3 regions of the Cupriavidus sp. 01L43 genome follow, and region 1 is predicted to be linked to each of the others. Evidence: predicted binding sites of a transcription regulator. Region 1 holds the regulator's gene; each other region holds the start of a gene.
What was found. Region 1 encodes sigma-54, which starts transcription at its own class of promoters, with help from an activator protein. Its sites were predicted from a motif close to TGGCANGNAANCTGCTTT; they were not measured.
Positions count from the first base shown of each region.

Region 2: the regulator sigma-54 is predicted to act here: its motif matches at 4,774-4,791, upstream of urtA (urea ABC transporter substrate-binding protein).
Region 3: the regulator sigma-54 is predicted to act here: its motif matches at 3,474-3,491, upstream of AC1DP9_RS15385 (pilin).

Region 1 covers NZ_JBFTSH010000003.1:8,442-19,158, reverse strand. The annotation lists gene hprK (HPr(Ser) kinase/phosphatase) at 1-114, opposite strand, end outside; gene AC1DP9_RS06945 (PTS sugar transporter subunit IIA) at 171-626, opposite strand; gene hpf (ribosome hibernation-promoting factor, HPF/YfiA family) at 1,105-1,458, opposite strand; gene AC1DP9_RS06935 (RNA polymerase factor sigma-54) at 1,509-2,990, opposite strand; gene lptB (LPS export ABC transporter ATP-binding protein) at 3,124-3,924, opposite strand; gene lptA (lipopolysaccharide transport periplasmic protein LptA) at 3,965-4,609, opposite strand; gene lptC (LPS export ABC transporter periplasmic protein LptC) at 4,673-5,308, opposite strand; gene AC1DP9_RS06915 (KpsF/GutQ family sugar-phosphate isomerase) at 5,321-6,304, opposite strand; gene AC1DP9_RS06910 (monovalent cation:proton antiporter family protein) at 6,478-8,457, shown strand; gene AC1DP9_RS06905 (ribbon-helix-helix domain-containing protein) at 8,482-8,865, opposite strand; gene AC1DP9_RS06900 (DJ-1/PfpI family protein) at 8,941-9,519, opposite strand; gene AC1DP9_RS06895 (adenine phosphoribosyltransferase) at 9,655-10,227, shown strand; gene AC1DP9_RS06890 (Na/Pi cotransporter family protein) at 10,375-10,717, shown strand, end outside.
Region 2 covers NZ_JBFTSH010000002.1:594,616-605,332, reverse strand. The annotation lists gene cyoA (ubiquinol oxidase subunit II) at 581-1,549, shown strand; gene cyoB (cytochrome o ubiquinol oxidase subunit I) at 1,558-3,531, shown strand; gene cyoC (cytochrome o ubiquinol oxidase subunit III) at 3,537-4,187, shown strand; gene cyoD (cytochrome o ubiquinol oxidase subunit IV) at 4,187-4,534, shown strand; gene urtA (urea ABC transporter substrate-binding protein) at 4,848-6,110, shown strand; gene urtB (urea ABC transporter permease subunit UrtB) at 6,228-7,871, shown strand; gene urtC (urea ABC transporter permease subunit UrtC) at 7,873-9,090, shown strand; gene urtD (urea ABC transporter ATP-binding protein UrtD) at 9,087-9,956, shown strand; gene urtE (urea ABC transporter ATP-binding subunit UrtE) at 9,959-10,651, shown strand; gene AC1DP9_RS05860 (urease accessory protein UreD) at 10,661-10,717, shown strand, end outside.
Region 3 covers NZ_JBFTSH010000008.1:92,529-102,916, reverse strand. The annotation lists gene sucD (succinate--CoA ligase subunit alpha) at 1-322, shown strand, start outside; gene AC1DP9_RS15405 (TerC family protein) at 603-1,298, shown strand; gene AC1DP9_RS15400 (pilin) at 1,558-2,055, shown strand; gene AC1DP9_RS15395 (pilin) at 2,266-2,793, shown strand; gene AC1DP9_RS15390 (pilin) at 2,805-3,329, shown strand; gene AC1DP9_RS15385 (pilin) at 3,562-4,053, shown strand; gene AC1DP9_RS15380 (PglL family O-oligosaccharyltransferase) at 4,186-5,970, shown strand; gene AC1DP9_RS15375 (hypothetical protein) at 5,998-6,522, opposite strand; gene AC1DP9_RS15370 (hypothetical protein) at 6,519-7,004, opposite strand; gene moaC (cyclic pyranopterin monophosphate synthase MoaC) at 7,256-7,732, opposite strand; gene AC1DP9_RS15360 (beta-barrel assembly-enhancing protease) at 7,844-9,628, shown strand; gene AC1DP9_RS15355 (DUF2946 family protein) at 9,638-10,246, opposite strand; gene AC1DP9_RS15350 (YheT family hydrolase) at 10,256-10,388, opposite strand, start outside.

The DNA of each region.
Region 1 (10,717 bases):
GAATTCCACGTCGAAGGCCCGGTCGGCCCCTTCCAGGCCAGCAACCCACGAGAGCTTGATATCGGCTGCGTTGTCGTCGAAGATCGACTGCGAGGTGACGCCGGTGAGTTCCATGCGCGTATGACTTTCGGGGGCGGACAGGCCGTTTCAGGCGGCCGTTGGGGCGGGAGTCAGGGGTGCCACTGCGTCAGCAGATCATGCACCGCTTCCGACGTGGGCAGTGTGGCGAGGCCCTCGCGCATCTCGCGGTCCGAGAGCAGTTGGGCGATTTCCGACAGGATTTCCAGATGTTGTTGCGTGGCCTGTTCCGGCACGAGCAGGAAGATCAACAGCGACACCGGCTTGCCGTCCGGCGATTCGAACGGAATGGGCTCGGCCAGGCGCATGAAGCCGGCCAGCGGCTGCTTGAGACCCTTGATGCGGCCATGCGGAATGGCCACGCCGGCACCCAGACCCGTGGAACCCAGCGATTCGCGCGCGAACAGGTTATCGGTCACGGTAGCACGCGCCACGCCATGGTTGTTCTCGAACAGGAGCCCGGCTTGCTCGAACACCCGCTTCTTGCTGGTGACGGTGACGTCGAGATGGATGTTGCCGGGTGGCAGCAATTTGGCCAAACGATTCATGGGCGATGCGCGAGAAGTCAGGTTAGCGGGCCGGGGCGCGAAGGCCGTCCCGCCGGATTCGGGGCGAAACTTTGGTACCGAGATCTTGTCTGGGACGCCCGCATTGGAGCGTCCGGCCATTATAGAGCAGGGCTCCACCGCGATTTTGCGATGCAGCGCCGGGGTCGCGGCGGTGCCACGACGTGCCGGCCGGCTTGCCCACCCGGGGTGTCCCGGGGCCGTCCTGTCGTTATTTGTATGGCGGAGCATACACCGAGGCGGGCGGCTTGCGAACACTTGTTCCCATTTTGACCGCTCCCGGGTGCCCCGGGTCGCCCTCCGGCGTGGCAATAAGGTAACGAAACATTCCAGGTGCCCGCACCGTCACTGCCATGGCGCGCGCCCATCAAAAAAGCCGCGCTGATTGCGCGGCTTGAGCTCTTCTTTTCAGTCCTCTGCAGGGTCGGCAACCGCTCTGTTTTCGGTTGCCTGCAGGTGTCTACTGCTGCGTCAGTTGCTGGGCGGCCATCTGGTACTTCACCGCCTCGCGATCGTGGCCCTGTACGCGGTCCTTGTAGCGGATGACCTGGCGGTCGAGCTTGTCGACCAGACAGTCGATCGCCGCATACAGATCTTCATGATGCGCTTCGACGAAGATGTCCTTCCCCTTCAGATGCAGATTGATTTCCGCGTACTGGCGCCGGTCCTTCTCCTTGTGGTTGTCCACCGATAGCAGCACGCTCACGCCGATGACCTGATCGAAATGCCTGACAATTCGCTCCAGTTTCGTTTCCACATACTCACGCAGCGGGGGCGTGATGTCGAGGTGGTGTCCACTGATCTTGAAGTTCATAGCGCTTCTCCTTCTGAAAGAGCCGCACCAGGCAGGCGGTTGCGGCTCGGCTACAAAGTCTTGCGGAGATTGACTGCGGGGATCTTGAGCGCTTCGCGGTATTTCGCCACCGTGCGGCGTGCGACCACGAAGCCTTGCTCACCCAGCAGTTCGGCGATCCGGCTGTCGGAAAGAGGATTCCTGGGGTCTTCGGCTCCTATCAGTTGCTTGATCAGCGCGCGGATTGCCGTGGAGGAGGCCGCGCCGCCAGTCTCCGTAGAGACGTGGCTCCCAAAGAAGTACTTCAACTCGAAAGTACCCATGGGCGTGGCCATGTACTTATTCGTGGTGACCCGGGAAATGGTCGACTCATGTAAACCGAGTGTATCGGCTATTTCCCGCAAAACCAAGGGGCGCATCGCGATTTCGCCATGCGTGAAAAAGTTCTTTTGACGTTCCACAATTGCCTGCGAAACACGCAGGATCGTATCGAATCGTTGCTGGATGTTCTTGATAAGCCACCGCGCCTCCTGAAGCTTCTGCTGCAGGCCTGCCGTCCCCGTTTCGCCCTTCGCGCCGCGCAGGATCTGCGCATACATGTCGTTGATGCGCAGCCGTGGCATGACATCCGGATTGAGCGCCGCGATCCACCCGCTGCCGCTCTTGCGCACGAACACGTCGGGCACCACGAAGTCGGCCTCGGGACGGTTGAACGCGTGCCCCGGATACGGCGCCAGCGAGCGAATCAGTTCGTGTGCCGCCTTCAGTGCTATTTCGTCCACCTGGAGCGCTTTCTTTAGCCGCGTGTAGTCCCGCACGGCCAGCAGTTCCAGATGATGATTGACGATGGTCAGCGCCAGCTCACGATGCGAGTGCTTCAGGCGACGCAATTGCAGGCTGAGGCACTCCGCGGCATTGCGCGCGCCCACGCCGGGCGGGTCGAAGCTCTGCAGCAGGGTCAGGATCGCGTGGACTTCGTCGATCTCGAATTCGAGTTCCTCGGGCAGTTCGGTGCAGATTTCCTCGAGCGAGGCGCTCAGGTAGCCGTCATCGTCGAGCGATTCGATCAGGAAGATGGCCAGGCCCTTGTCGCGCACCGAGATCTTCAGCGGGGCCAACTGCCCCATCAGGTGCTCGCGCAGCGTGGGTTCGGCATCGCGCAACTGCATCGGCGACTTTTCGTCCTCGTCGCCCTGGGGGCGGCGGGCGAAGTCGTCGAGGCTCCAGTCGCTGCCGTAGTCCTCGCTGCCGTTGTCGTTGTAGTTATCGTCCTCACCGCCGGACGCGCCGTCGGTGCGCGCATCGCCGTTGGGCTGCGGCTCGGAAGAGGCCGGCGCGGGGGCGCTCTGGAGGTTGACCGAGCCATCGGCGGCTACCCGCAGCGGGCTTTCGATCCAGTCGTTTTCGCGTTCGAGCAGGGGATTTTCGGTCAGCGCCTGTTCCACTTCCTGCTGGAGTTCAAGCGTCGAGAGCTGCAACAATCGAATCGACTGTTGCAGCTGCGGGGTCAATGCCAGATGTTGCGAGAGACGAAGCTGAAGCGACGGTTTCATGCGACCTATTCTATGCGCATCCTTCCGACTATGGAACGGAAATTGCTATCGCCTATCGCTCTGACTTCCTGATCGACCCCGGCTGTCGCCGTGGAGGCCGGGAGAAGCGCGGCCGCACGCGGCGGCCGATGGGTCACATGCGGAAGTTTTCGCCCAGGTACACGCGTCGCACGGACTCGTTGGCGATGATTTCCTCAGGCTGGCCGGCGGCCAGCACCGTGCCTTCGCTGATGATGTAGGCGTGGTCGCAGATGCCGAGCGTCTCGCGCACGTTGTGGTCGGTGATCAGCACGCCGATGTTGCGCGCCTTCAGGAAGCTCACGATGCGCTGGATTTCGCCCACGGCGATGGGGTCCACGCCGGCGAACGGCTCGTCCAGCAGGATGAAGCGCGGCGCGGAGGCCAGCGCCCGGGCAATTTCCACGCGGCGGCGCTCGCCGCCGGAGAGCGACAGCGCCGGGTTGTTGCGCAGATGGGCGATCTGCAGGTCATCCAGCAGCGAATCCAGGCGGCGTTCGATCTCGGCCTTCGGCAGCGGCTTGCCCTTCTCCAATTGCAACTCGAGCACGGCGCGGATGTTTTCCTCGACGTTGAGCTTGCGGAAGACCGAGGCCTCCTGCGGCAGGTAGGACAGGCCCATGCGGGCGCGCTCGTGGATCGGCAGGCCGCTGATGTGCTGGTCGTCCAGCACGATGTCGCCCTCATCCAGTGCCACCAGGCCCACGATCATGTAGAACGACGTGGTCTTGCCGGCGCCGTTCGGACCGAGCAGGCCGACCACCTCGCCGCTCTTCACGTCCAGCGAGACGTCCTTGACCACGGTGCGCGAACCGTAGCGCTTCTTCAGGTGGCGCACGACCAGCGTGCTGCTGTCGGTACGGGCGGCCGACGGGGCTGCGGAGGCGTTCGGGGCGAGCGTGGCGGAGTCGTTCATCAGGTCAATGCATGCGTGACGCGGCGGGCGCGTCCGGGGTTCAGGGCTTGCCGGGCGCGGGCGCCGGCTTCAGTTCCAGCGGCGGTGGCGGCGCGGCGGCGCCGCTGGCCGGGTCCGCGCGCGGCGAGAGCACGGCGCGCACGCGGCCGGACGGGTTGCCGGTGGAGGTGTTGTTGTCGCCGCCGGCAGCCGTGTAGTACTCGTTGCGGCTGTCGTAGGTGATCACGGCGCCGCGGATCTCGTCGACGGTCTTCGCGCCGGCGATGCGCGCCGCACGGGCGTGGCCGATCAGCTTCGACATTTCCTGCTTGCCGTCGTACTCGATGCGGTCGCCCCAGCCGTCGATGTATTCGTCCACGCCGTCGCGCTTCTGGCGGATATACGCCTGGCGGCCCGGATTGGCCGTGGCCACCGCGTACTGGTAGCCCTCGGGGTCGGTGCGGATCTGCGCGGCGTCCGACTTCAGCACCATCGTGCCCTTGGTCAGCACGACGTTGCCGGTCAACGTGTAGATCTGCTTCACGTCGTCATAGCTGGCGTTGTTGGCCTCCAGCACCAGCGGCTTGTCCTTGTCGGCACGCTCCGCCAGGGCCGGCTGGGCCAGGGTCGCGCCGAGCGCGGCGATTGCCACCGCCAGGGCGGGCACGATGCGGCGACAGGACAACGTCGTCAGGGATGGGGTCATGTTGGTCAGCTGAGAGAATGACGGGCGATCCGTTGCCGGCGCCTGGCGTGCTTGTTGTTGTGCTTACTGCGTGGTCCGGGCCTGCCCCGACGGCGGATTCATGACGATGGTGCCGCGTACGTTGCCGAGCAATTGTACTTCGCGCGTGACATTGTTGAAGACCAGTCCGTTGGCCGTCATCACCGACGGGCCGCGCGTGAGTTGTACCGCTTTATCGGTCTTGACGATGTCGTCATTGACCAGCAACTGGAAATATTGCGATGCAGCGGTCATGCGCGGGTCCTTCGACGGATCCACGCCGGGTTGCCGTACCAGGAAGGCATTGCCGTACAGGTCGATGACCGAGCCCTCCGAGTTCATCACGCCCCGGTCCGCGTTGACCGTGACCGGGGGGCGGTCCGGCTGGTAGGCGCGCATGGCCGGCGTGGTCACCTCGTAGGTCTGGTCGTCCTCGAAATGGATCATCTTCACGCCGGTGAAGCGCATCTTGGTGGCGCCGGTCGTGTCCAGTTCCGTGGCCGAGAAGCGGTCCATGTAGTAGTCCGCCTCATGGCGCTTGGCGCGGTTCTGGGCGGCCTCGTCCTCATGGGGCGAGTTGATCTGCACCAGCCAGAACGTGCTGCCGGCGACCATCGCCATCAGCAGCAGCGGCAGCAGCCGCATGACCAGACCGGAGATCCTGCCGAAGAAGTCGCGCATCGCCGGCCCCGCTCAGATGACCTTGGCGCGGGTCAGGTCATGGATGTGGAGCGCGCCCACGAGCTTGCCGTCGCCATCGACCACCAGCAGCTGGTTGATGCGGTTCGCTTCCATGATCTGCACGGCTTCCACGGCCAGCTGGTCCTGGTTCACCACGTGGGGGTTACGGTGCATGACCTCGCCGATGGGCACGGTGCGCCAGTCGCGCGGGGTTTCCAGCAGGCGGCGCAGGTCGCCGTCGGTGAACACGCCGATGGCGTGGCCGTCCGGGTCCACCACGGCCGTCATGGCCAGGCCCTTGCGGGTGATTTCCATCAGTGCCTGGGCCAGCGGGGTGTTTTCACGCACCTCGGGCACGCCGTTGCCGGTGCGCATGACGTCGCGCACGTGGGTCAGCAGCTTGCGGCCCAGCGCGCCGCCCGGGTGCGAACGGGCGAAGTCTTCCTCGCCAAAGCCGCGCGCGTCCAGCACGGCCACGGCCAGGGCGTCGCCCAGCGCCAGCGCCGCCGTGGTGCTGGCCGTCGGGGCCAGGTTCAGCGGGCAGGCCTCCTGGGCCACGGCGCCGTCCAGATGGGCATCGGACAGCTTGGCGAGGTTCGATTCCGGGTTCCCGGTGACCGAGATCAGCCCGGCGCCGATGCGCTTGACGATCGGGACGATCGACAGCAGCTCGGCCGTCTCGCCGGAATTGGAGAACGCAATCAGCACGTCGTCGCGGGTGATCATGCCCAGGTCGCCGTGGCTGGCCTCGGCCGGGTGCACGAAGAACGACGGCGTACCCGTGGAAGCCAGCGTGGCCGCCACTTTGCGGCCGATATGGCCGGACTTGCCGATGCCGGACACGACCACGCGTCCGGTGCAGCCCAGGATCATCTGGACCGCCTTGGTAAACGCGGGCGTCAGTCGGTCAGCCAGCGCGGAAACGGCGTCGGCTTCGATCTGGAGGGTATGGCGGGCGAGCTTAAGTGCTCGTTCCGCATCGAAATTGGCTATCATGGCGACGAAGTATACCAACGAATGCGATGGCGACCGGCCCGGCTTTTCTGCCATGGGGTCCGGGCGACCGCCGCTTGCCGTGTTTCCCCGGCGAGGCACCGATGCCGGGACGGCGCGCGTGCCCGGCCGGCTCGTTCCAGGTCAAGCCCCAAGTCTTCCCCGAAGCCCGCCGAATGCATTCTCCGCTGGAACTGACCCTCGTGCTGCTGGCCGCCGCCGTTCTTGGCGTGGTGGCCTTCCGCATGCTGCAACTGCCACCCATGCTGGGCTACCTGGCGGTGGGCATCCTGATCGGTCCCCACGCGCTCGCGCTGGCCAACGATTCCGCCCAGACCAAGTACCTGGCCGAATTCGGCGTGGTCTTCCTGATGTTCTCGATCGGGCTCGAGTTCAACCTGGGCAAGCTCCGCTCGATGAAACGGCTCGTATTCGGGCTGGGCGGCTCCCAGGTGGTGCTGACGATGCTGCTCGTGGTAGCGGCCGGATGGGCGCTCTCGGCCTGGATCGGGCTGACCTGGCAGGCCTCGGTGGCGCTGGGCGGGGCGCTGGCCATGTCCTCGACGGCCATCGTCTCCAAGATGCTTTCCGAGCGCATGGAGCTGGAGGCGGAGCACGGCCGCAACATCATCAGCGTGCTGCTGTTCCAGGATCTGGCCGTGGTGCCGCTGCTGATCGTCATCCCGGCGCTCTCGCGCGACCCCGGCGAGCTGGCGGCGGCGCTGGGGGTGGCCACGGTCAAGATCGTGGTGGCCCTCGGCCTGATCTTCTTCCTCGGCCAGCGGGTGATGAGCCGCTGGTTCCACGTGGTGGCGGCGCGGCGCTCGCAGGAACTGTTCATGCTGAACCTGCTGCTGGTCACGCTCGGCATGGCCGCGCTGACCGAGCGGCTGGGTTTGTCGATGGCGCTCGGCGCGTTCATGGCCGGCATGCTGATCTCGGAAACGCCCTACCGGCATCAGGTGGAGGAGGACATCAAGCCGTTCCGCGACGTGCTGCTGGGGCTGTTCTTCGTCACCATCGGCATGCTGTTGAACATCAATGTGGTGATCGACCACATCTGGCTGGTGCTGGGCCTGCTGTTCGTGCCGATCCTGTTCAAGCTGGTGCTGATCACGGTGCTGGCGCGGCTGTTCGGCTCCCGGCAGGGCGTGGCCATCCGTACCGGGCTGGGGCTGGCGCAGGCGGGGGAGTTCGGCTTCGTGCTGCTGAACCAGATCGATGGTATCGGGTTGGTCGATCCGGTGCTGATCCAGGTCATCCTGGCCTCGATGCTGCTGTCGATGCTGGCGGCGCCGTTCCTGATCCAGTACAGCGACACCATCGTGCTGCGCTTTGCCGCCAACGAATGGCTGATGCAGTCGCTGAACATGACCCGCATCGCCGCCCAGAGCCTGCAGACCGAGAAGCACGCGATCATCTGCGGATTTGGCCGCAGCGGGCAGAACCTGGCGCATATGCTCGAGCGCGAGGGCATCAACTACGTGGCGCTCGACCTCGACCCGGACCGCGTGCGCGAGGCCGCCGGGGCCGGTGACACCGTGGTCTATGGCGATGCCGGCCGCCGCGAGGCGCTGATCGCCGCCGGTATCCATCGCGCCGCCGCGCTGATTGTGACCTATGCCAACACGCCGTCGGCGCTGCGGGTGCTGCACCACGTGCAGGAGCTGGCGCCGGCGCTGCCCGTGATCGTGCGGACCGTGGACGATTCCGAGCTGGACACGCTCCAGAAGGCCGGCGCCACCGAGGTGGTGCCCGAGATCATCGAGGGCAGCCTGATGCTGGCCTCGCACGCGCTGGTGCTGCTGGGTGTGCCGATGCGCCGCGTGGTGCGCGGCGTGCAGCAGGCCCGTGACGCGCGCTACAGCCTGCTGCGCGGCTACTTCCACGGTCGGGACGACGAAGAGGACATGATCGAGCGCGACACCGTGCGGCTCCATTCGGTCTCGCTCGGCGCCGAGCACACGGCCGTGGGCCGCCGGCTGGGCGCGCTGGGGCTGGAGCGGATCGGGGTGGAGGTGACGGCGGTGCGCCGGCGCGGCATCCGCGCCTTCGATCCGCAGCCGGAGACCGTGCTGGAACCGGGCGATATCGTGGTGCTGCGCGGCACGCCGGAGGCACTGGAGTCCGCCGAGGAACGGCTGCTGCGGGATTGAGCGCCTCTATATATAGAGAGCGGCTCAGGAATTGAGGGAGGAGCCTTCGCCGCCCCAGGACGGCGGCAGGCCGTCCAGCACCGCGTGGGCGTCAAGTGATCGGATCGGCACGTGACTATCGGCTGGAATCCGCCCTTCGCCCTGCAGCATCAGGTAACGCAAACAGCACACACGCAGGAATGACGCGAAATTGGCCGACAGCGACACTTCGCCGCGATGCTCGGCCAGTTCGTCATGGAGCCGGGTCAGCAACTGGTTGACCGTCATCGCGTCGCGCTGCGCCAGTTCCTCCAGCACTTCCCAGAACAGGTTTTCCAGGCGGATGCTCGTGGCCACGCCGTGCAGCCGCAGCGAGCGGGACTGGGTCTGGTAGGAATCCGGATTGGCCCGGACGAAGATCTCGCACATCGGCATGCCTCCTGCGACAGCGGCGCCGGGGCGGGCGCCGCGTTCGGAAGGCTCTACTGTACGTCGACTGGATGACTACTGGGTGATCCGGGTCCCGAGCACGGTCAGGAACTGGGCCAGCCATGCCGGGTGGGCCGGCCACGCGGGCGCGGTGACGAGGTTGCCGTCGGTATGGGCCTGATCGACCGGAATATCGGCGTACTTGCCGCCCGCCAGCCGGACTTCCGGCGCACAGGCCGGGTAGGCGGAGCAGGTGCGGCCTTCGAGCACGCCGGCCGCGGCCAGCAACTGGGCGCCGTGGCAGACCGCCGCGATCGGCTTGTTCGCCGTGGCGAAGTGGCGCACGATCTCCAGCACGCGGTCGTTCAGGCGGAGGTATTCGGGGGCGCGGCCGCCCGGAATGACGATTGCGTCATACGCAGCCGGATCGACATCGGCAAACGTCGCGTTCAGCGTGAAATTGTGGCCGCGCTTCTCGGTGTAGGTCTGGTCGCCCTCGAAGTCGTGGATGGCCGTGGCGCAGTGGTCGCCGGCCTTCTTGTCCGGGCAGACGGCGTGGACCACGTGGCCCACCATCTGGAGTGCCTGGAAGGGCACCATCGTTTCGTAGTCTTCGGCGAAGTCGCCAACCAGCATCAGAATTTTCTTGGCCATTGCAGTCTCCTGTATGGTTACGGGTGTCCGGAGCCGGTCCAGACCGGCCGGGCCATTGTGCGGCGGCCCTGCGCGGGGCGGGTGGTAGCCCGTTACCGCAGGCGGCACGCGATTTCCATTTCGACGCAAATCCCCATGGCAGATTCCCTCATCCAGTCCCCCGACCTCGGCGACGTCACCGGTTACCTGCGTGACCGCATCCGCACCGTGCCGGACTGGCCCCAGCCCGGCGTGATGTTCCGCGACATCACCCCGCTGCTGCAGAACCCCAAGACCCTGCGCGTGCTGATCGACGTATTCGTGCACCGCTACATGGACCAGGAGCTGGACCTCGTGGCCGGCATCGACGCGCGCGGCTTCATCCTCGGCTCGATCATCGCGTACGAGCTGAACCTCGGCTTCGTGCCGATCCGCAAGAAGGGCAAGCTGCCGTTCCAGACCGTGGCCGAGGAGTACGAGCTCGAGTACGGCAGCGCCACCGTGGAGATCCACGCCGATGCCTGCAAGCCCGGTGATCGCGTGCTGCTGGTCGACGACCTGATCGCCACCGGCGGCACCATGATGGCCGGCCGCAAGCTGCTGGAGCGTCTGGGTGCGACCGTGGTGGAGGGCGCGGCGATCGTCGACCTGCCTGAACTCGGCGGCTCGAAGCTGTTGCACAAGAGCGGCCTGCCGCTGTTCACGGTTTGCAATTTCGAGGGCCACTGAGCCCTGCGCCCGCGCCCGCCGTTGTTTTCCCCTCCATTGCCGGGTCCGGGGGCGCGGCGCATAATGCCCCCTTGACAACAACATGATGACCGGGCGGAGCCTCGATTGCTGACATCGGCACCGGTCACGAAGGAATAAGGACGCGCAATGGGCGTACTTCTCCATCTTCTATCTGGCGTGGCGCTCCTGGTCTGGGGCACCAACATCGTCAAGGTCGGCATCCTGCGCGTGTATGGCGCCAATCTGCGCCATGTGCTGTCAGTCAGCGTGTCGAACCGCTTCACGGCTTTCGCGGCCGGGCTCGGCGTGACCGGGCTTGTGCAGAGCAGCAACGCCACCGCCGTCATCGTCAGTTCGTTCGTGGGACAGGGCCTGATCGCCGTGGCGCCCGCGCTCGCCATCATGCTCGGCGCCAACGTCGGCACCGCGCTGATGGTGCAGGTCTTCTCGATGGACCTGTCGTGGCTCTCGCCGCTGCTGATCTTCGTCG
Region 2 (10,717 bases), on a different contig from region 1:
GAGGGCCGCTAGAACGCGGCCCTCGTCGTTTGTCCAGCGGAATCGTCGAAAAACGATCCATCACGACATGACTGTTTCCTGCGCGCGACACTTTCGGGCGGCCGATGTCATTGTCCGATTTTCCGAACAGTGTTTCCGCACCCCGTGGGTTTACCCCTAATGTTGCGTTGCGGTACAGTCGCGCCCACGATGCTTTATGTTATGCGATATCCGCTCGAAGACCGTGCCCGCTGCGCTGGCGGGGTGGTCGAAACCGGTGGAAATCGCGTGAGTGTCGTGACACAACGCTCGTCCCGGCGGCAGTCTCGAGCCGGGATCGATCGCAGTTCAGGCAGTCGGTTACCTCAGCGCACGCACCGCCCCCTCCGGCATCCCGCGCACGCAGTCGTCAGTTGCTGTCCAGCCGCGTTCATGGCGTTGCCCGGCCGCATGGTCCGCAGGCGCTTGCATCGCCAGTCCCGCAACGCCAGCTTTGGACACGTCCTCCGGTTTTTCCCAGCCCAGCCAGCCAGTTGCCCCGTGCAGCGGATGGCGGTGCCGCGCCTGCATGTCGGGAGCGGCCCAACCAGACCGTCGTGACATGAAAAAACCCATAATGCCGCGCTGGACGCGGTTCCTGCCTAGCCTTGGCTTGCTGTTGCTGGCCGGCTGCAACATGACGCTGCTCGACCCGAAGGGTCAGGTCGGTGTCGACATCAAGGGCATCATCCTGATCGCCACCTGGCTCATGCTGCTGGTGGTGGTGCCGGTGATCGTCCTGACGCTGGTCTTCGCCTGGAAGTACCGCGCCACGAACACGGCTGCCCGGTACGAGCCGGACTGGTCGCACTCGACCAAGATCGAAGTGGTGGTCTGGCTGATCCCCTGCATCATCATCGCGGTGCTGGGCTATATCACCTGGAAGTCGTCGCACGACCTGGACCCCTACAAGCCGCTGGAATCGAACGTCAAGCCGATCACGGTGGAAGCGGTCGCGCTGAACTGGAAATGGCTGTTCATCTATCCGGAACTGAAGATCGCCACGGTCAACCAGCTGGCGCTGCCGGTGGGTACCCCGGTGAACTTCAAGATCACCTCGGATTCGATCATGAATTCGTTCTTCATTCCCCAGCTGGGCAGCCAGGTGTATGCCATGGCCGGGATGGAGACCAAGCTGCACCTCATCGCCAACGAAGCCGGCACGTATGACGGCATGTCCGCCAACTACAGCGGCGGCGGCTTCTCGGGCATGAAATTCAAGGCCATTGCGATGTCGAACTTCGACTTCGACGCGTGGGTGGCCCAGGTGCGCGCTTCTGACCGCCAACTCGCTGCCGCGGACTACAAGGTCCTGGCCAAGCCGAGCGAAGCGGAACCGGTTGCCCTCTACGGCAAGGTCGAAGACGGCCTGTACACCGGCATCCTGCATCAGTACATGGGCGCCGACGGCCGCGCCATGGCCCGCGAGGGCTTCGATGGCGGCCCGGTCTGCACGTCGCGTAACACGCTCGGCGAAGAGCGGGTGTCCATGACCACGCCGGCCAAGCCGGCGCTGGGCGCGCAATCCTAGGAGCAATGATGTTTGGCAAATTGAGTTTGTCGGCGATTCCGTTTCATGAGCCGATCATCATGATCACACTGAGCTGCGTGGCCCTGGGCGGGCTGGCGCTGCTCGGTGGGATTACGTACTTCAAGAAGTGGAACTACCTGTGGAGCGAGTGGATTACGTCCGTCGACCACAAGAAGATCGGCGTGATGTACTCGCTGGTGGCGCTGATCATGCTGCTGCGCGGCTTTGCCGACGCGGTCATGATGCGTACCCAGCTGGCGCTGGCCACCAACGGCGACCCCGGCATCCTGCCCCCTGAGCACTACGACCAGATCTTCACCGCCCACGGCGTGATCATGATCTTCTTCGTGGCCATGCCGCTGATGACGGGCCTGATGAACCTCGTGGTGCCGCTGCAGATCGGCGCGCGCGACGTGGCGTTCCCGTTCCTGAACACGCTGAGCTTCTGGCTGTTCGTGGCCGGCGCGATGCTGGTCAACGTGTCCCTGGGGGTTGGTGAATTCGCACGTACCGGCTGGCTGGCGTATCCGCCGCTGTCGGGCATCGACTACAGCCCTGGCGTAGGGGTGGATTACTACCTCTGGTCCTTGCAGATATCAGGCTTGGGCACGCTGCTGACCGGCGTGAACTTCCTCGTGACCATCCTCAAGATGCGCGCCCCGGGCATGACCCTGATGCGCATGCCGGTGTTCACCTGGACCGTGCTGTGCACCAACGTGCTGATCGTGGCCGCCTTCCCGGTGCTGACGGTGTCGCTGGCGCTGCTGGGCCTGGACCGCTACTTCGGCATGCACTTCTTCACGAACGACGGTGGCGGCAACGCCATGATGTACGTGAACCTGATCTGGATCTGGGGCCACCCCGAGGTGTACATCCTGATCCTGCCGGCGTTCGGCATCTTCTCGGAAATCATCTCGACGTTCTCGGGCAAGAAGCTGTTCGGCTACAAGGGCATGGTCTACGCGACGGCCGCGATCATGGTGCTGTCGTTCCTGGTCTGGCTGCACCACTTCTTCACGATGGGCTCCGGCGCTAACGTGAATGCCTTCTTCGGCATCACCACGATGATCATCTCCATCCCGACCGGGGTGAAGATCTTCAACTGGCTGTTCACGATGTACCGTGGCCGCGTGCAGCTGACGTCGCCGGTGCTGTGGACGCTGGGCTTCATGGTCACCTTCGTGATCGGTGGCATGACCGGCGTGCTGATGGCCGTGCCGGCCGCCGACTTCGTGCTGCATAACAGCCTGTTCCTGATTGCCCACTTCCACAACGTGATCATCGGTGGCGTGCTGTTCGGCTACCTGGCCGGCGTGACCTACTGGTGGCCGAAGGCGTTCGGCTTCAAGCTGGACGAGCGTCTGGGCAAGTGCGCGTTCTGGTGCTGGCTGGTTGGCTTCTACTTCGCGTTCATGCCGCTGTACGTGCTGGGCCTGATGGGCATGACCCGCCGCCTGAACCATACCGACAACCCGGCCTGGACCCCGTTCCTGTACGCGGCCGTGATCGGCGTGGTGTTCATCGCCATGGGTATCGGCTTCCAGGTGCTGCAGATCGTCGTGTCGATCCGCAACCGCAAGGCGCTGGCGGACGTCACGGGCGATCCGTGGGGTGGCCGTACGCTGGAGTGGGCCACGTCGTCGCCGCCCGCGTTCTACAACTTCGCGCACACCCCGGTGGTGCGTGACCTGGACGCGTTTGCCGACATGAAGGCCCGCGGCGAGACCATCCGCACGGACGGCTACGAGCAGATCCACATGCCGAAGAACACCGCTGCAGGCTTCTACATGGGTGCCTTCAGCCTCGCGCTGGGCTTCGCGCTGACCTGGCATATCTGGTGGCTTGCCGCCGTGGGCCTGGTTGGCATGGTGGTGGCGTTCATCCGCCGCGCCAACGACGACCATATCGATTACTACGTGCCGGCCAAGCAGGTCGAGCAGATCGAAACGCTGCACCAGCAGCGCATCGCTACGCAGGGCTGATCATCATGTCGACTGAAGTTCTAGACCGTTTTGGGGCGCAAGCCCCCGCCCACGGCCACGCGCACGATGCCGCGCATGACCACGACCACGCCCATCACGACACCAGCGAGAACACCATCTTTGGTTTCTGGCTGTATCTGATGAGCGACTGCATCTTGTTCGCGTGCCTGTTCGCCGCCTACGCCGTGCTGCGCGGCGAAGTGGCGGGCGGCCCGTCGGGCAAGGAGCTGTTCGAGCTCAACTTCGTGCTGGTCGAGACGTTCATCCTGCTGTTCTCGTCGATCACGTACGGCTTCGCGATGATCTCGCTGCAGAACCGCAGCAAGGGTCGCGTGCTGATCTGGCTGGGCGTGACGTTCCTGCTGGGCGCCGCGTTCATGTCGATGGAAATCTATGAGTTCCATCACCTGATCCACGAAGGCGCCGGCCCGGGCCGCAGCGCGTTCCTGTCGTCGTTCTTCACGCTCGTGGGCACCCACGGCCTGCACGTGGCCAGCGGCATGGTCTGGATGCTCGTGCTGATGTGGCAGCTGAACAAGAAGGGCATGACCCCGACGATGGAAAAGCGCCTGAACTGCCTGAGCCTGTTTTGGCACTTCTTGGACATCGTCTGGATCGGTGTCTTCACCGTCGTCTACCTGATGGGAGCACTGTAATGGCACAACAACATGCAACGGCGGCCCACGGCGAGTCGCACGGCCACAGCAGCGTCAAGTCGTATGTGATCGGCTTCGTGCTGGCCGTGATCCTGACGGTGATCCCGTTCAAGATCGTGATGGACGGCACGATGGACCGCGGCACCATCCTCTGGATCATCCTCGGCATGGCCGTGGTCCAGATCGTGGTCCACCTGAAGTACTTCCTCCACATGGATGGCTCCAAGGGCCAGCGCTGGAACGTCATGGCGTTCCTGTTCACGCTGCTGATCCTGTTCATCGTGCTGGCCGGTTCGCTCTGGATCATGCACAACATGAATGCCAACATGATGCCGATGATGAAGTAAGCATCGTCAGGCATGGAGCGAAGACGGGGCCCTCGGGCCCCGTTTTTTATTGTCGGCGGTGCGCGATGCACTGCCGCCGGCCCGGATCCTGCACTGATTTGCGGCTATGCACGATGCCGGTGCGGGAGTTGGCGCGCCCCCGCCGGCCCCGGTGACCCGATTGGCACCGGATTGGTGCGACGGGATCACCCGCCGTGACGTTTTCTCCCACCTTTGATCGTTCCCGGCCCGGCAGTCCATGGCACGCTAGTTGCAGAAGGATCACCCGGGGTGCGTAGAGTCCCTGACCACATACGACAAACTGGGAGCTGCAATGAAACGACGTGACATGCTGAAGCTGTCGGCGGTAGCCGCCGCGGCAATGATCGGTACCAGCCCGCTGCTGGCGCAGTCGAAGGATCCGATCAAGGTCGGCATCCTGCATTCGCTGTCGGGCACGATGGCCATCTCCGAGACCTCGCTCAAGGACGTGGCGCTGATGACCATCGACGAGATCAACAAGAGCGGCGGCGTGCTGGGCCGCAAGCTCGAGCCGGTGGTGGTGGACCCCGCCTCCAACTGGCCGCTGTTCGCCGAGAAGGCGCGCCAACTGGTCACGCAGGACAAGGTCGCCGTCACGTTTGGCTGCTGGACCTCGGTATCGCGCAAGTCCGTGCTCCCGGTCTACGAGGAACTGAACTCGCTGCTGTTCTACCCGGTGCAGTACGAGGGCGAGGAAATGTCGAAGAACGTGTTCTACACCGGCGCCGCGCCTAACCAGCAGGCCATCCCGGCTGTGGAATACCTGATGAGCAAGGAAGGCGGCGGCGCCAAGCGCTTCTTCCTGCTCGGCACCGACTACGTGTACCCGCGTACGACCAACAAGATCCTGCGCGCGTTCCTGAAGAGCAAGGGCGTTGCCGACAAGGACATCGAGGAGGTCTACACCCCGTTTGGCCATAGCGACTACCAGACTATCGTCGCCAACATCAAGAAGTTCTCGCAGGGCGGCAAGACGGCCGTGATCTCGACGATCAACGGCGACTCCAACGTGCCGTTCTACAAGGAACTGGGCAACGCCGGCCTGAAGGCCAAGGACGTGCCGGTGGTGGCCTTCTCCGTGGGCGAGGAAGAACTGCGTGGCATCGACACCAAGCCGCTGGTCGGCCACCTGGCCGCCTGGAACTACTTCATGTCGGTGAAGAACCCCGAGAACGACGCGTTCAAGAAGCAATGGGCGGCATGGGTCAAGGCCAACAACCTGCCCGGCGGCGACAAGCGCGTGACCAACGACCCGATGGAAGCCACCTACGTCGGCATCCATATGTGGGCGCAGGCGGTCAAGAAGGCCGGCACCACCGACGCGGACAAGGTGCGCCAGGCCATGTATGGCCAGACCTTCAAGTCGCCGGACGGCTTCACGCTGACCATGGGCGAGAACCACCACCTGTACAAGCCGGTGATGATCGGCGAAGTGAAGGGCGACGGCCAGTTCTCCGTGGTGTGGAAGACGGCGAAGCCGGTGCGCGCGCAGCCGTGGAGCCCGTTCATCGCGGGTAACGAAGGCAAGCCGGACAAGGTTGTCGCCGGCCGCTGATCTCCAGCGTACCCATGGTGTTTTGCCCCTCTCCCTTGGGAGAGGGGAGCCCTCCCTCGGTCGTTCCACGCATAAAAGACGCGAACCATCGCGCCATATCAGACGCCAGCCAGCCCTATGCACCGATCTCCATTCCCGTCCGCCTTGCCGTGGCTGCGCGCCATGCTGGCTGCGCTGTTGCTGGCCGCCGCGCCGCTGTGGGCGGCACCGCTCACGCAGGCTGATCTCAAGCCGCTGGTCGAAGACGACTTCGACGCGAAGACCGCCGCGCTCGCCGCGCTGACCCAGGCGCCGCCCGAGCAGGCCGGCCCGATCCTGCGCGCGCTCCAGGACGATGCACTCCAATATGCGCCATCGGTGGGCATGGTGCGCCAGGATGGCGACAAGACCGTCGATGCCATCACTGGCAAGCCGGTGACCGTGAAGGCCGATGAACTCGAGTCCCTCACGCTGAACAACAGCCTGCGGGCCATCGTCGATAGCGCCGCGAGCAGCCTCCTGCTGCAGTCGCCGGACATCGCGGTGCGTACGCAGGCCATCAACACCTTGTCCGATCAACCCGAGAGCGCCTCGCGCGAAGTCGTGGAAGCGGCCCGCAAGGCCGAGGCCGATGCCGGCCTGCGCGCCCGGCTCGACGTGATCTGGGCCAACACCGTACTGGCGCAGGGCACCGACGCCACGCGCGACGCGCGGCTGGAAGCCATCCGCATCCTCGGCCAGGACAGCAATCCGCAGATCCGCCAGAAGCTGACGCCGCTGGTGGAGCGCGATGAAGCGGGCAAGTTCAAGGAGCCCGACGCCGACGTGCGCGCCGCCGCCCAGCAGGCCATCGACAAGATGCGTGGCGAGCAAGGCCGCGCCGAGCTGCTCGGCAACCTGTTCGCCGGCCTGAGCCTTGGTAGCGTGCTGCTGCTGGCCGCGCTGGGCCTGGCCATCACCTACGGGCTGATCGGCGTCATCAACATGGCGCACGGCGAGTTCCTGATGATCGGCGCCTACGCCACCTACGTGGTGCAGACGCTGTTCCGCGCCTATGCGCCGAATGCGTTCGATTGGTACCTGCTGGCGGCGCTGCCGGCGTCGTTCCTGGCAGCGGGTGTCGTCGGCTTCGCCATCGAGCGGATCGTGCTGCGCCACCTGTACGGCCGCCCGCTCGAGACGCTGCTGGCCACCTTCGGTATCAGCCTGCTGCTGATGCAGGCCGTGCGCACCCTCTTCGGCGCCCAGAACGTGGAGGTAGCAAACCCCAACTGGATGAGCGGCGGCGTGACGGCGATGGCCGGCCTCGTGATTCCGTACAACCGCATCGTCATCATCGCCTTCGCGCTGGCCGTGGTGGCCGTGGCGTGGGCGGTGCTGAATCGCACGCGGCTCGGCCTGTTCGTGCGCGCCACCACGCAGAACCGCACCATGGCGGCCTGTGTGGGCGTGCGCACGTGGAAGGTGGATAGCTACGCCTTCGCCTTCGGCGCCGGCATCGCCGGGCTGGGCGGCTGCGCGCTGTCCCAGATCGGCAACGTAGGGCCGGACCTCGGGCAGGCCTACATCATCGATTCGTTCATGGTGGTGGTGCTCGGCGGCGTGGGCCAGCTGGCCGGCACCATCGTCGGCGCCTTCGGGCTCGGCCTCATCAACAAGTTCATCGAGCCGTTCTACGGCGCGGTGCTGGCCAAGATCTTCGTCCTGGTGCTGATCGTGCTGTTTATCCAGAAACGCCCGCAGGGCCTGTTCGCGCTCAAAGGGCGCAGCGCGGAGGCATGACATGCGTAGCTTTCAATCGAAATCCTCGAACGGGGCGCCGTTCCGCCTCTCGGTTCCCGAGCGCCAGCCGCTCTTCTCGCGCAAGGTGTGGCTGGCGCTGGTCATCCTCACGCTGGTGGTCGCGGTCGGCGTGCCGATCTGCGCGCTGGTGATTCCGGAGGGCCACCCGCTGCACCTGTCGGCCTACGCGCTGACGCTGATCGGCAAGATCATGTGCTTCGCGCTGGCGGCCATTGCGCTGGACCTGGTGTGGGGCTACTGCGGCATCCTGAGCCTCGGCCACGGGCTGTTCTTCGCGCTGGGCGGCTATGCGATGGGCATGTACCTGATGCGGTCGATCGGCCGCGAAGGCGTGTACAAGAGCGACCTGCCCGACTTCATGGTGTTCCTCGACTGGAAGGAGCTGCCCTGGTTCTGGCACGGCACCGAGCACCTGCCGTACGCGATGCTGCTGGTCGTGCTGGTGCCGGGCGTGCTGGCGTGGCTGTTCGGCTTCTTCGCCTTCCGCTCGCGCATCAAGGGCGTGTACCTGTCGATCATCACGCAGGCCATGACCTACGCGGCGATGCTGCTGTTCTTCCGCAACGAGACCGGCTTCGGCGGCAACAACGGCTTCACGGACTTCAAGCGCATCGCCGGCTACGCCGTGGCCGCGCCGGAAACCCGCGCCGCGCTGTTCGTGCTGACCTTCCTGGCGCTGCTCGGCGGGTTCGTGGCGTGCCGCTATATCGTCACGTCCAAGCTGGGCCGGGTGGTCACCGCAGTGCGGGATGCCGAGATGCGCGTGATGTTCTCCGGCTACAACCCGCTCGGCTACAAGCTGTTCGTCTGGACCTTCTCGGCCGTGCTGTGCGGGATTGCCGGCGCGCTCTACGTGCCGCAGGTGGGCATCATCAACCCGGGCGAGATGTCGCCAGCCAACTCCATCGAGATGGCGGTCTGGGTGGCCGTGGGCGGCCGCGGTACGCTGATCGGGCCGATCGTCGGCGCCTTCCTGGTCAACGGCGCCAAGACCATGTTCACGGCCTACTTCGCCGAATACTGGTTGTTCCTGCTCGGCGCGATGTTCGTGCTCGTGACGCTGTATCTGCCCGATGGCGTGGTGGGCCTGTGGCGCCGCCTGCGTGGCAAGCGCACGGCCGCCCAGAAAATCCAGGCGGCCACGGGCGAGCCGGTGAACCCGGCCGCCGTGACCCCGCAACAAGGGAGCGAGGCATGAACGCGGCCACTTCCCAACAAGGTGCAAAACACGGCGCGGATCAGGCGGAGAGCGGCGACGCCACCGGCCTGGGCCGCGTGCTGGAGCCCGGCGTCATCGACACCTCGCACGGTCCCATCCTTTACCTGGAGGACCTGACCGTGCAGTTCGACGGCTTCCGCGCCCTGAACAAGCTGTCGCTGTCCATCGATCACGGCGAGCTGCGCTGCGTGATCGGCCCGAACGGCGCCGGCAAGACCACGATGATGGACGTCATCACCGGCAAGACCGGCCCGCGCAACGCCAACGTCAGCGGGCGCGTCTTCCTCGGGCAGTCCATCGATCTGATGCGGATGACCGAGCCGCGCATCGCGCAGGTCGGCATCGGCCGCAAGTTCCAGAAGCCCACGGTCTTCGAGCAGCACGAGGTCTGGGAGAACCTGGAACTGGCGATGAAGGCGGACAAGCGCTGGTGGTCGTCGCTGCGCGCGCGGCTGACCGGCGAGGGCCATCGCCGCATCGAGGAAACGCTGGCGCTGACCGGGCTCGAAGACGAGGCGTATCGCCCGGCCGGCCTGCTGTCCCACGGCCAGAAGCAGCGGCTCGAAATCGGCATGTTGCTGATGCAGCAACCGCAACTGCTGCTGCTCGATGAACCCGTGGCCGGCATGACCGACGAAGAGACGATGCAACTGGCCGGCCTGCTGAACAGCCTGCGCGGCAGTTGCTCGATGATGGTCGTGGAGCACGACATGGAATTCGTGGCGGCGCTGGCCGGCGAGTCCGGCAAGGTTTCGGTGCTGGCCGAAGGCAGCCTGCTGGCCGAAGGCACGCTAGACGCCGTGAAGCGCGACGAGCGCGTGATCGAGTCCTATCTGGGAAGGTAACCATGCTGCAGGTCAATGCACTGAACCAGTTCTACGGCGGCAGCCACATCCTGCGCGACATCTCGTTCGAGGTGCCCCAGGGCAAGCTGACCACGCTGCTCGGCCGCAACGGCGTGGGCAAGAGCACGCTGCTCAAATGCCTGATGGGCGTGGTGCCCACGCGCAGCGGCCACATCAGCTGGGAGGGCAAGGCCCTCGAGAAGAAGGCCCCGTACGAGCGCGTCTCGGCCGGGCTCGCCTACGTGCCGCAGGGCCGCGAGATCTTCCCGCGCCTGACCGTCGAGGAAAACCTGCTGATCGGCGCCGCCAGCCGCGCGCGCCCGAACGGCGTGCCGGACCGGATCTACCAGCTCTTCCCGGTGCTGCGCACCATGCGTTCGCGCCGCGGCGGCGATCTCTCCGGCGGCCAGCAGCAGCAACTGGCCATCGGCCGGGCGCTGATGAGCGAGCCGCAGCTGCTGATTCTCGACGAGCCCACCGAAGGCATCCAGCCGTCCATCATCCAGGACATCGGCCGCGCGCTGCGCCTGCTGGTGGACGAGTTCGGCATGACGGTGCTGCTGGTGGAGCAGTACTACGAATTCGCCCGCCATCTGGCCGATCACTACGTCGTGATGAGCCGGGGCGAAGTGGTGGCCCGGGGCGAGGGCGCCACGATGGAACAGGATGGTGTGCGGGAGCTGATCGCGGTGTAATCTTCGCCCATGCGTCACCCCGATTTCCCCTCCCAACTCGCCATGCCTGCCTGGCATGCCAGCCTG
Region 3 (10,388 bases), on a different contig from region 1:
CATCAACGGCCTGAAGCACATCGACGTGATGAAGATGTTCAACGACGATCCCGACACGGACGCCGTGGTCATGATCGGTGAGATCGGCGGCCCGGACGAGGCCAACGCCGCGCACTGGATCAAGGACAACATGAAGAAGCCGGTGGTTGGCTTCATCGCCGGTGTGACGGCGCCCCCGGGCAAGCGCATGGGCCACGCCGGCGCGCTGATCTCGGGTGGTGCGGACACCGCCCAGGCCAAGCTGGAAATCATGGAAGCCTGCGGTATCACGGTGACCAAGAACCCGTCGGAGATGGCCCGCCTGCTGAAGGCGATGCTGTAAATCATGCGTCACTTCCCGCGCCATGGCGTGCCGATTCGGGCGCCTGACGTGTGGTGATTGCATCGCATTGCCCCCGCTCGCCCGGGGGCAATGTCATTCTGGCGAGACGCTGACCTAGGGTATTTCCCGAGCCGCCTGCCGGAAGGTTGAAACCGAATCGTAAGGTTCGTGCGATACATCTCCATGTCTGTAAGTTCAGACATCCAAAAGTTCGCAGTGGCGCCGCCTGCCGGGCGGTTGGCGAACGTGGAATAAACCTAGAAATTCGAGGAGTCTTGCCGTGGAATTGCTGTCGAGCAGCGCATTTTGGATTGCGCTGGGATCCATCATCCTGACCAATATCGTGCTGTCCGGCGACAACGCCGTGGTGATCGCGCTCGCCTCGCGCAATCTGCCGCCGGCCCAGCAAAAGAAAGCCATTTTCTGGGGCAGCGCCGCCGCCATCATCATGCGCGTGGTGCTGACCGTGGCCGCCGTGAAGCTGCTGACGCTGCCGTACCTGAAGATCGTCGGCGCCATCCTGCTGGTCTACATCGGCGTGCAACTGCTGACCGGTGATGACGGCGAGGAAGGCCACGACGCCAAGGACAACATCTGGCAAGCCATCCGCACCATCCTGATTGCCGACCTGGTGATGTCGCTGGACAACGTGGTGGCCGTGGCCGCCGCCGCACAGAAGGGCCCCGAAGGCAGCCAGCTGATGCTGCTGGTGCTGGGCCTGGGCCTGTCGATTCCGCTGATTGTGTTCGGCAGCACCATCCTGCTGAAGGTGATGGAGCGCTTCCCGCTCATCATCGTGCTGGGCGCCGCGCTGCTGGGCTACCTGGCCGGCGAGATGCTGGTGAGCGACCCCGTGGATGCAGAGTGGTTCCAGGTGCATGTGCCGCACGCCCATCTGGTGTTTGGCTTGGTCGGGGCCGTGCTGGTGGTGCTGGTGGGCAAGCTGCTCAAGCGCCGGAGCGCGCAGGTGGCCTGACCCCCTGACTCGTAGTCTCGTATTGCCTGAAACGGGCGGCCGATCTGGCCGCCCGTTTTTCTTTGGTGGCGCCGCTACAACAGGGCGCTGTGGGCGCCCGCGCCACGAATTCCTGTGGATTTCCAAGCAATTCCCACAAGCCTGTGGGAATTGTCGGAGATCAATCGGAATAGGGGGCTGACCTCCCGATCATGGGTGCCGTGCCGGTGCGCAATGCCGCGCGGCACGGACATCAACCATCACCATGAAAAGGGTCAATATGCAACGCAAGCCTTCCGCACGCCGCCATCGCGGCTTCACGCTGATCGAACTGATGATCGTGGTGGCGATCATCGGCATCCTCGCCGGGGTCGCCATTCCACAGTATCAGGACTACGTGGCGCGCTCGCAGTTCGCCGAGGGACTGAGCCTGGCGTCGGGGCAAAAGCCGGCGGTGATCGAAACGTTCTCGTACGGCGGCACCTGCCCCAGCAACGCCAGCGGGGCGGCGGATGGGATCCCGCTGGCGACCAGCATTGTCGGGACGTACATCAAGAGCGTGGTCACGGGCGGCACGCCCACGGCAGCGGGCGGCTGCACCATCGTCGCCAACTTCAAGGACGCCGGCATCGCCAAGGGGCTGGTCGGCAAGTCCTTGACGCTGCGCATGACCGGCGCGGACCAGGGTGCCGTGGCGTGGCAGTGCGAATCGGGCGCTGAACGGAAGTACCTGCCCAAGGCGTGCAGCCACGTGGCGGCGGCTGCGGCGCCGGCCTGATCTGATGACGGCGGCTGATCGGGGGTGGGAGCGCTCCCATCCTCGGTCAGCATCGAAAAAATCGGGCCGAAATGCGCCATTTATGGTGCATTTCCATCAGAGTGAATCAACGTCCGGCGGCTTGCGCGCGATCAAATTCATGGCGCGCAGCCCGCCACAGCATACGACCCCAGTCATCGCGTCGATGACGACAACCAGAAAGGGGGTCCTATGCAACACACCAACACTTATCCACGGCGGTCTGGCCGTCTTGTGCGCCGGACCATGCGCGCCGGCTTCACGCTGATCGAACTGATGATCGTTGTGGCGATCATCGGCATTCTGGCCAGCCTTGCCATTCCGCAGTACCGCGACTACGTGGCGCGGGCCCAGTTCGCCGAGGCGCTGACGCTGGCATCGGGCCTGAAGACGTCGCTGGTGGAGGCCTACGTCAGCTCCGGGTCGTGCCCGGACAACAAGACGGCCAATAACTCCGGCCTGCCGCTGAGTTCGACCATCAATGGCCGGTATGTGGCATCGGTGGAAACCAAGGCCAATGGCGTGGTGGGCGACTCCGGCGGTTGCGTGATCACGGCCCGGTTCCGGAGTGACGTCTCGCAGGCGCTGGCCGGCAAGCATGTGGAGTTGGAACTGAAGGGCTCCGAGGGCTCGTTCACCTGGGATTGCTTCTCCAACGTGGACCACAAGCTGATGCCGAAGTCCTGCAGCGTGAGGGGATCGAGTTCCACCTCGGCCTGAGGCGGTGCGCCATGGACCGCCGCAAGCGCCATGCACGGCAGGCGGGGTTTTCGCTGATCGAGCTGATGATCGTTGTGGCGATCATCGGCATCCTGGCCAGCCTCGCCATGCCGCAGTACCGCGCCTTTGTGGCGCGCGCCCAGTTCGCCGAGGGGCTGTACTTGCTGGGCGGATTGAAGGTCTCGGTGCTGGAGGCATATGTGCTTTCCTCACAATGTCCGGACAACACCGGGGAGAACGATGCCGCCTTGCCGRCGGCTGAAACCATTAACGGAAAGTACGTGGAGCGCGTGGTGGCCCAGTCCATGGGCCAGGTTTCAGACGGCGGCGGGTGCTTTCTCCGGGCGTACTTCCGGGAGGATGCATCGCCGCTGCTCAGGGGCAAGTTCGTGGAGTTGGAGTTGAGTGGAACCGGCAAACCGTCTGAAGGCTACGCTGGCGGAGGCGCGGCTTCGTGGGACTGTTACTCGAACGCGCGCGAAAATGTGCGTCCAAAGGCATGTCGGTACCGGTGGGGGTACACCCCAGAGGCGTAGTCCCTCCCGCCCGCCTCAAAGTGCAAAACTTTGGCAGTCCCGCAGACACAAAATGTGACAAATTTTGTTGATTTGCCGTCCCTTGGAATCGTAGATCAGCCAAATTTTGTCACTCCCGCATGAGATTATCGGCATTTGCTAGCCTGGCACGCTCCCTGCTTTAGGGGTAATGCATCACATGCAAGCAGATGTTTCTTTCTGTAACGAAAATCTCATCGAGGGGTCAATCCTTATGCAACGGGTACAACAAATCAAAAAACTGGGCCGCCAAGCTCAGAAGGGTTTCACGCTGATCGAACTGATGATCGTGGTTGCGATCATCGGTATCCTGGCTGCGATTGCTATTCCGCAGTATCAGAACTATGTCGCGAAGTCGCAGGTTTCGCGTGTGGTGGGTGAAATCTCGGCACTGCGGACCGCAGCAGAGGTCTGCATTACGGAAGGCCGCACGACCCAAGGCACGGGCGTGGGCGAGTGCAACCTCGGCTCTACCAAGTCGAGCCTGCTGGCCGCCGCCGATGGACTGCCGACCGCTGACCTGACTGCAGTCGCCAATACGCTGACGGGTACTCTGGGCGCTTCCGCTTCGACTTCCATTTCTGGCACTGTAATTAGCTGGAACCGTGCCGCTACTGGCGCTTGGACTTGCACGATCGCCGGCGCTGGTGCCGGTTGGAGCGCCAGCTATATGCCCGCGGGCTGTACGGCTCCGGCTGCCCCTTAAGTCTCAAGCAAACAGCGAGCCTTTCCCTCGCCTGATGCTGATGTCTGAAAAAGCGCCTTCGGGCGCTTTTTCTTTTCCTGCTTCCGTAAGCCGCCAAGCTATCATGGCGCCTTTCCTTCCCCTCGCGCCCGCATGCCGCCATCCAGGGCTTTGCTTCCGGGGTCGGCGATCATCGCCGCCTTTACCCTCCCGCTGCTGGTTTCGAAGCACACGCTTCCGCTCGCCACCTTCTACGGCGAATGGATGGCCGGGGTGCTCGGTGTTGCGTTGGTCTGCCTGCTGGCCTTTCGGCGCTCGGCGGACACCCCCCAAGTCCCTTGGATCGTCCTGCTGCCGCTCTGGCTGATCCTGACGACAATCATCCAGTCCGCCGCCGGCATGCCCGACATCACCGGCAGCCGCTTCACCACCCAGATCGTCCTCGCCCTCGGCGCGGCCATGATGGTCGCCGCGTGGCGTCTCGGGCAGGGGTTTTCCACCGAGGAACGGGCCGAGATTGTCGATGCCCTCGCCATTACCTTCCTCGTCGCCGGGCTGCTCGGCACGTTGGCCCAGTGGATCCAGGTCTTCCATATGGAAGACCAGATGTTCGGCCTTGTTTCGGAATATTTCTACGACACCAACCGCCGGCTGTGGGGCAACCTGAACCAGCCCAACCATCAGGCGACGATCCACGGCTTTGGCCTCGTTGCCGCGATCTGGCTGGCACGGCGGGCGCGGCTCGGGTTTGCGGCGTGGCTGGCCGCCGTGCTGCTGCTCGAGTCGGGCATCGCGCTGACCGGCTCGCGCACCGGTCTTGTCCACGTTGGGCTGGCCGCCATCTACGCCCTGATCGCCGCCGCCATGGTGCGCGGCGCCCGGCGCGGGCCGAATCCGATGGCGCGCCCGCCCGGTTTGGTGCTCGCTGCCGTGCTGTTGATCGTCGGCATCGTGGTCCTGCAACCGGTCATCAAGAGCGCCGGGCAGGCATTCGATTGGCGATTGTTCGATACCGTCGCGCAACTGAAGGCCGGCGATCAGGTCTCGGCACGCGGCGCGCTGTGGGCGCATGCCATCGCCATGTTCCGATCGCATCCGCTGCTCGGCGTGGGTTACGGGGAGTTCGGCTGGGCGCAGTTCCAGCAGATGTCGCAACTGCGCGTGACGGCCGAGATGTCCCTGCACGCCCACAACGCCGTGCTCGATCTGCTGGCGAAGACGGGTTTGACGGGGACGGCGGGCGTGGGGGTGCTGCTGCTGGCGTGGCTGGGGCGTGTGGTGCGTAGTCGCCTCTGGCTCGCGGCGTCGGCGGAGCGGCCGCAGACCGTGGTGATCCTGCTCTGGCTGGCGATGGTCGGCGCGCATTCGATGCTCGAATACCCGCTCCATTACCTCTACTTCTTCCTGCCGTTCTGCTTCCTGCTGGGATGGCTGGAGCCGTCCGGCTTCGGCAAATGGCGAGTCCCCAAGCCGGTGCCGATGGTCATCGGCATCGCCTTCGTCACGGTCTCGGCCATCGTCCTGACCACGCTCTGGCAGGACTACCGCCGCGTGGAAGCGCGCGAGTATGCGAGCGATGAACGGCGCGACGGCCTGCCGATGCCGCGTCACTGGTTCCGCCAGCACGCCGCGTCGGAGGCCATCGAGCGGACCGTCATCACGGCCCAGAATGCCGCCGAATTGCTACCCGGGCACCTCGACGCGCTGCACCTGCTGCCCACCCCGAACCTGATCGGCCGCACCGCGTGGCTACTGGCGCTGACCGGCCAGCCAGAGCGCGCGCGGCTGTGGATGGATCGCCTGCGCTATTACTATCAGGGCGACGAAGCCGCACAGTTCAACACGCTGGACAAGGCTTGCGAGGAAATGGACGACGCGCACCGTCCGCGCGACTTCTGCGCCTGGGTGCGCGTACGCGCCCGGCAGGGCCACGGCTGAGCCGAAACCCAGCCAGGGCCGAAGCCGTCAGCGCACGTAACCGGGCGGCGGGGGCGGAGGATAGTAGGGCTGGTAGTTCGACGGTGGCGCCGCGTAGCTGGTGGCGCGCGGCGTGGACACCATCTGCCCGTAGACCGGCACACGGTTGCCGCTGGCGTACATGCACTGGACGTAGGCGGCGTCGTACTGCCGTTGCGACCCATATCCCGCGTTATACGAGTTCCCGGCCCCCACGGCGGCGCCGGTGAGCAGGCCCACGCCGGCCCCGATAGCCGCGCCCGAACCACCGTCGAATGCCGCCCCGGCCGCCGCGCCGAGCGCCGTGCCGATGGCCGCGCTGCCCACGGCCGCCGTGTTCGATGCCTGCTGGGCGCTTACGCCGCCCACCTGGCCGAATGCGAACTGGCGGCAGTTGTAGTCATCGCCCCGGAATTGGTCGAAGGTCTTGCCGGTGCCCGGCAGCGCCATCACGCTCGGGCCGGACGGCATGACCGCGCAGGCGCCAAGGCCCAGCGTGCCCGCCAGCAACAGGGGAAGGATGCGCGGATTCATGACGTCGCTCCCGGAACATGGCCCTGCGGCGTGGTGGACGAAGACGGCGTCGGCGGCACCCGCTGCCAGCCGGTGGGACACTCGCGGACGTACGGGTAGAAGCCCTCGGGCGAATCGCAGTGGTACCACCAGGCGTTGGGCGAGTCATTCGGCGCGCCGCTGGCCGATGGCGCGGGCACTGGATTGCCATCCGCGCCCTGTTCGATGTACTGCGGCGGATTCGGCGCCGGCACCGCGACGACGGCGGGCGGATAGTAGCCGGGCCCGTAGTAGGGGCCATAGGCATAGGGTCCCCAACCGGGCCCCCAGCCTGGACCCCAGCCGGGTCCCCATCCTCCCCAGCCCGGTCCCACGTAGACGCCCACGCCGACGCGCGCGCGCCCCCCGTGGTAGTGGCCGCCGGCCATGGCCGACGTGCTGACAGCGGCCGAGGCCACCGCCGCGAAAGCCAGGGCGATCTGGCAAAGCTTGCGCCCGTTCATGATGTGTACCCCTACCCAATGTGCTGCATGCGTGCCGGCGACATCCCGAAAGCGGCGTTTCCGGCGTTGCGGCCTGTTACCTAACCCTCAACGCTCGACCCGCCCGATCCGTGGACGGGCGGCGCCGGGCCTTGCTGGTAATTCAATACCAATTTTCCGGAAGTGGCGCCGGCGCGGGGGGCTTGGAAATGCGGCGTTACCTTTATTACGGGCGGGACAACGGGGGACAACGGGAGACACGGGGCGACAAATCAGCCCGCCACCCAATCCCCCGACTTCCCGCCATGCTTTTCCAGCAGCTTCACGTTGCCCATCACCATCCCCCGGTCCACCGCCTTGCACATGTCATAGATGGTCAGCAGGGCCACCTGCACGCCGGTCAGCGCCTCCATCTCCACCCCGGTCTGGCCGTGGGTTTCGGTGCGTACCACGCAGGCGATCGTGGAACTCGGTTCGTCCAGCGCGAAATCGACCGCCACCTTGGTCAGGCCGATGGGATGGCAGAGGGGGATCAGGTCGGAGGTGCGCTTGGTCGCCATGATCGCGGCCACCCGGGCGATGCCGAGCACGTCGCCCTTCTTGGCGGTGCCGTCGCGCACCAGCGCGAAGGTATCCGGCTGCATGGTGATGGTGCCGGTGGCCACCGCCACGCGATGGGTGCTGGCCTTGTTGCCGACATCGACCATATGGGCTTGTCCGGCGGCGTCGAAGTGGGTGAGTTGGCTCATGGCGTCAGAATTCGAGGGATGAAATAGCGCCCGTCGCAATCCGGAGAAACAACGCGGGGCAAGGGGTCTGCCGGATTGGGAACGCGCGGCGGAGGCCGCTATCATAGCAATATGCCCAAGACCTCCTGGCGCCGCCGCCTGCCCGCTCCGGCGCGCGCCGCCGACACCGCTCCCGCTGCTTTGGCCGCCCCCGCCATGCGCGCGTCACTTGCCCGTGCCGTGGCCGCCGCCCTCGTGCTGACCATGGCCGCGCCGGCCTGGCCGCAGGGCTTGACCGTGCCCGCCGCGCGGCTGGCGCCGTCCTCGCAGCAGCCGGCGCCCACTACGGAGCTGGTGCCCGACGCCAGCGATCAGGTCTACGACAATCTCAACCGCAGTGTCAGGGCGGGTCAGAAATCCGAATTCGGATTGCGGACCAACAACCCGGTGGTGGAGGGCGGCAGCCTGCAGCTCCCGGACCTCGGCGACCCGTCCACGGCATCGCTGTCGCCGGACATGGAGCGGCGGCTGGGCGACCGGATCATGCGGGATATCCGCCGCGATACCGACTACGTCTCGGACGCGCTGCTCAACGATTACCTGAACGCGCTCGGCTACCGGCTGGTGCAGGCCGCGCGCCGCCAGAACGTGGCCGGTTCGAATGGCGCGGGCACCTTCGCCACCGGCTTCGAACTGTTTGGCGTGCGGGACCGCTCGATCAACGCCTTCGCGCTGCCGGGCGGCTATATCGGCGTGCATACCGGGCTGCTGGTCCAGTCCGAGACCGAATCGGAACTTGCCTCCGTGCTCGGCCATGAAATCGGCCACGTGATGCAGCGCCATATCGCGCGCGGCATCACCAAGCAGGATGAGTCGATGTGGATCGCGCTGGCGTCGATGGTGCTGGCCGGGCTGGCGGCCACCAAGAGCGGCGATGCAGCGGCGGCGCTGGCGATGGGCGGGCAGGGCGCGGCCGTGGCCAACCAGCTGTCCTTCTCGCGCGGGGCCGAGCGCGAGGCTGACCGCGTCGGCTTCCAGATCATGACCGCTGCCGGCTTCGACCCGCAGGGCATGCCCGATTTCTTCTCGCGGCTCCAGCGCGTGACCGGCATCTCGGACAACTCGATCCCGGCCTATGTGCGCACCCACCCGCTGACCTCCGAGCGGATCGCCGACATGCAGGACCGCGTGCGCCACGTGACCGCCCGCAAGGTTGGCAACACGCCCGAGTACGAGTTCGCCCGGGCGCGGGCGCGCGTGATTCAGGCCACCACCCCCAACGACCAGCGCAACGTGCTGGAGACGTTCCAGTCGCAAGTGGCGAACGCCTCGCCGGTGCGGCAGCCGGCGATCTACTACGGCATCGCCTTCGCCAACCAGCGGCTGGGCCGCTACGCGGATGCCGAACGGGCGCTGGCCGAGGCGCGCCGGCTCTACGGCACGATTCCGTCCGCCACCTCGGGCAGTCCGATGCTGGACGTCATGGCGATCGAGCTGGCGCGCGCCGAGGGCCGTCCGCAGGAAGCGCTGACGCAGGCCAACGCCTCGATGCGCGCGTTCCCGCTCTCTCATGCCGTGGCGCTGACGTATGCCGATTCGCTGGTCGCCGCCGGCAAGCTGGGCGACGCCGTGACCTTCCTGCGCGCCCGCACGCGCGAGGAAAAGGCGCGTGCCGAATGGTGGGAGCTGCTCGCGCGCGCCTACGCGGCGCAGGGCAAGCGGCTGCAGCAGCATCAGGCGCTGGCCGAGAAGTACGCGATGGACGGGTCCTACCAGGCGGCCATCGAGCAATTGCAGATCGCCCGCAAGGCCAATGATGGCGATTTCTACTCGCTGTCCGAGGTCGATGCGCGGCTGCACCAGCTCCAGCTGCAGTTCCGCGAGGAAAAGCAGGACAACAAGGGCATGCCGAACTGAGGCTGGGCCTCAGCCAGCTTCGGCTTCCGGTGCGGGTGCAGGTGTTCGCACGAAGCCGAAGCGCGTCGGCACCTCGTCCTCGGCAATCGGTTCGATGTCGAAATCGCGCCCGGCGTGATGGAACACCCCCAGCGCCGCACCGCACCCCTCGCCATGCCAGGTGCAGGCGCTGCTGAAGGCGTCGAGGTCATGGTCGTGCAGCAGCGCGGCCTGCACCGGCGCGCCATCTCCGTCCCCATCCCCCAGACCTTCCACCGTCCCCGCCAGCACCACGTTGCCGTGCTCGTCGGCATGGCAGGCCGCCACACTGAACGGCCGCCCGGTGGTGGTGGCCAGCGCGCCGTCGTGCATCCGCACGATCCACGGCGCGTAGCCGAGCGAGACGAACACCCGCTGCGGCCCGTTCTGGAAGAACCAGGCGCCGCGCGCGTCGTGGGTGTAGTTGCGTTCGATGAAGTGGATCAGCGCCTCGTGGCGGATCGGGTCGCCGGACAGCCCGTGCTCCTGGGCGAACTCGTTGCGCAGGCGCCATTGCCCGCGCCGGTCCAGCGCCAGCCATCCGTACGCGTTCGGCACGTTGGGCCAGCGGGCCATCGCCTGCTTGACGATGTCATCCATGGTTGTCTCCTACGCCGTCTGGCGCGTTCCACCCACGCTGTCGAAGTAGTCGAGGATGCGCGTGGGCAGCCATTCGATATGGCCCGCCACCGGGAATAGCGGCAGGTGGCCCAGCACGCCGGCGCGGGGCGTCATGAAGCCG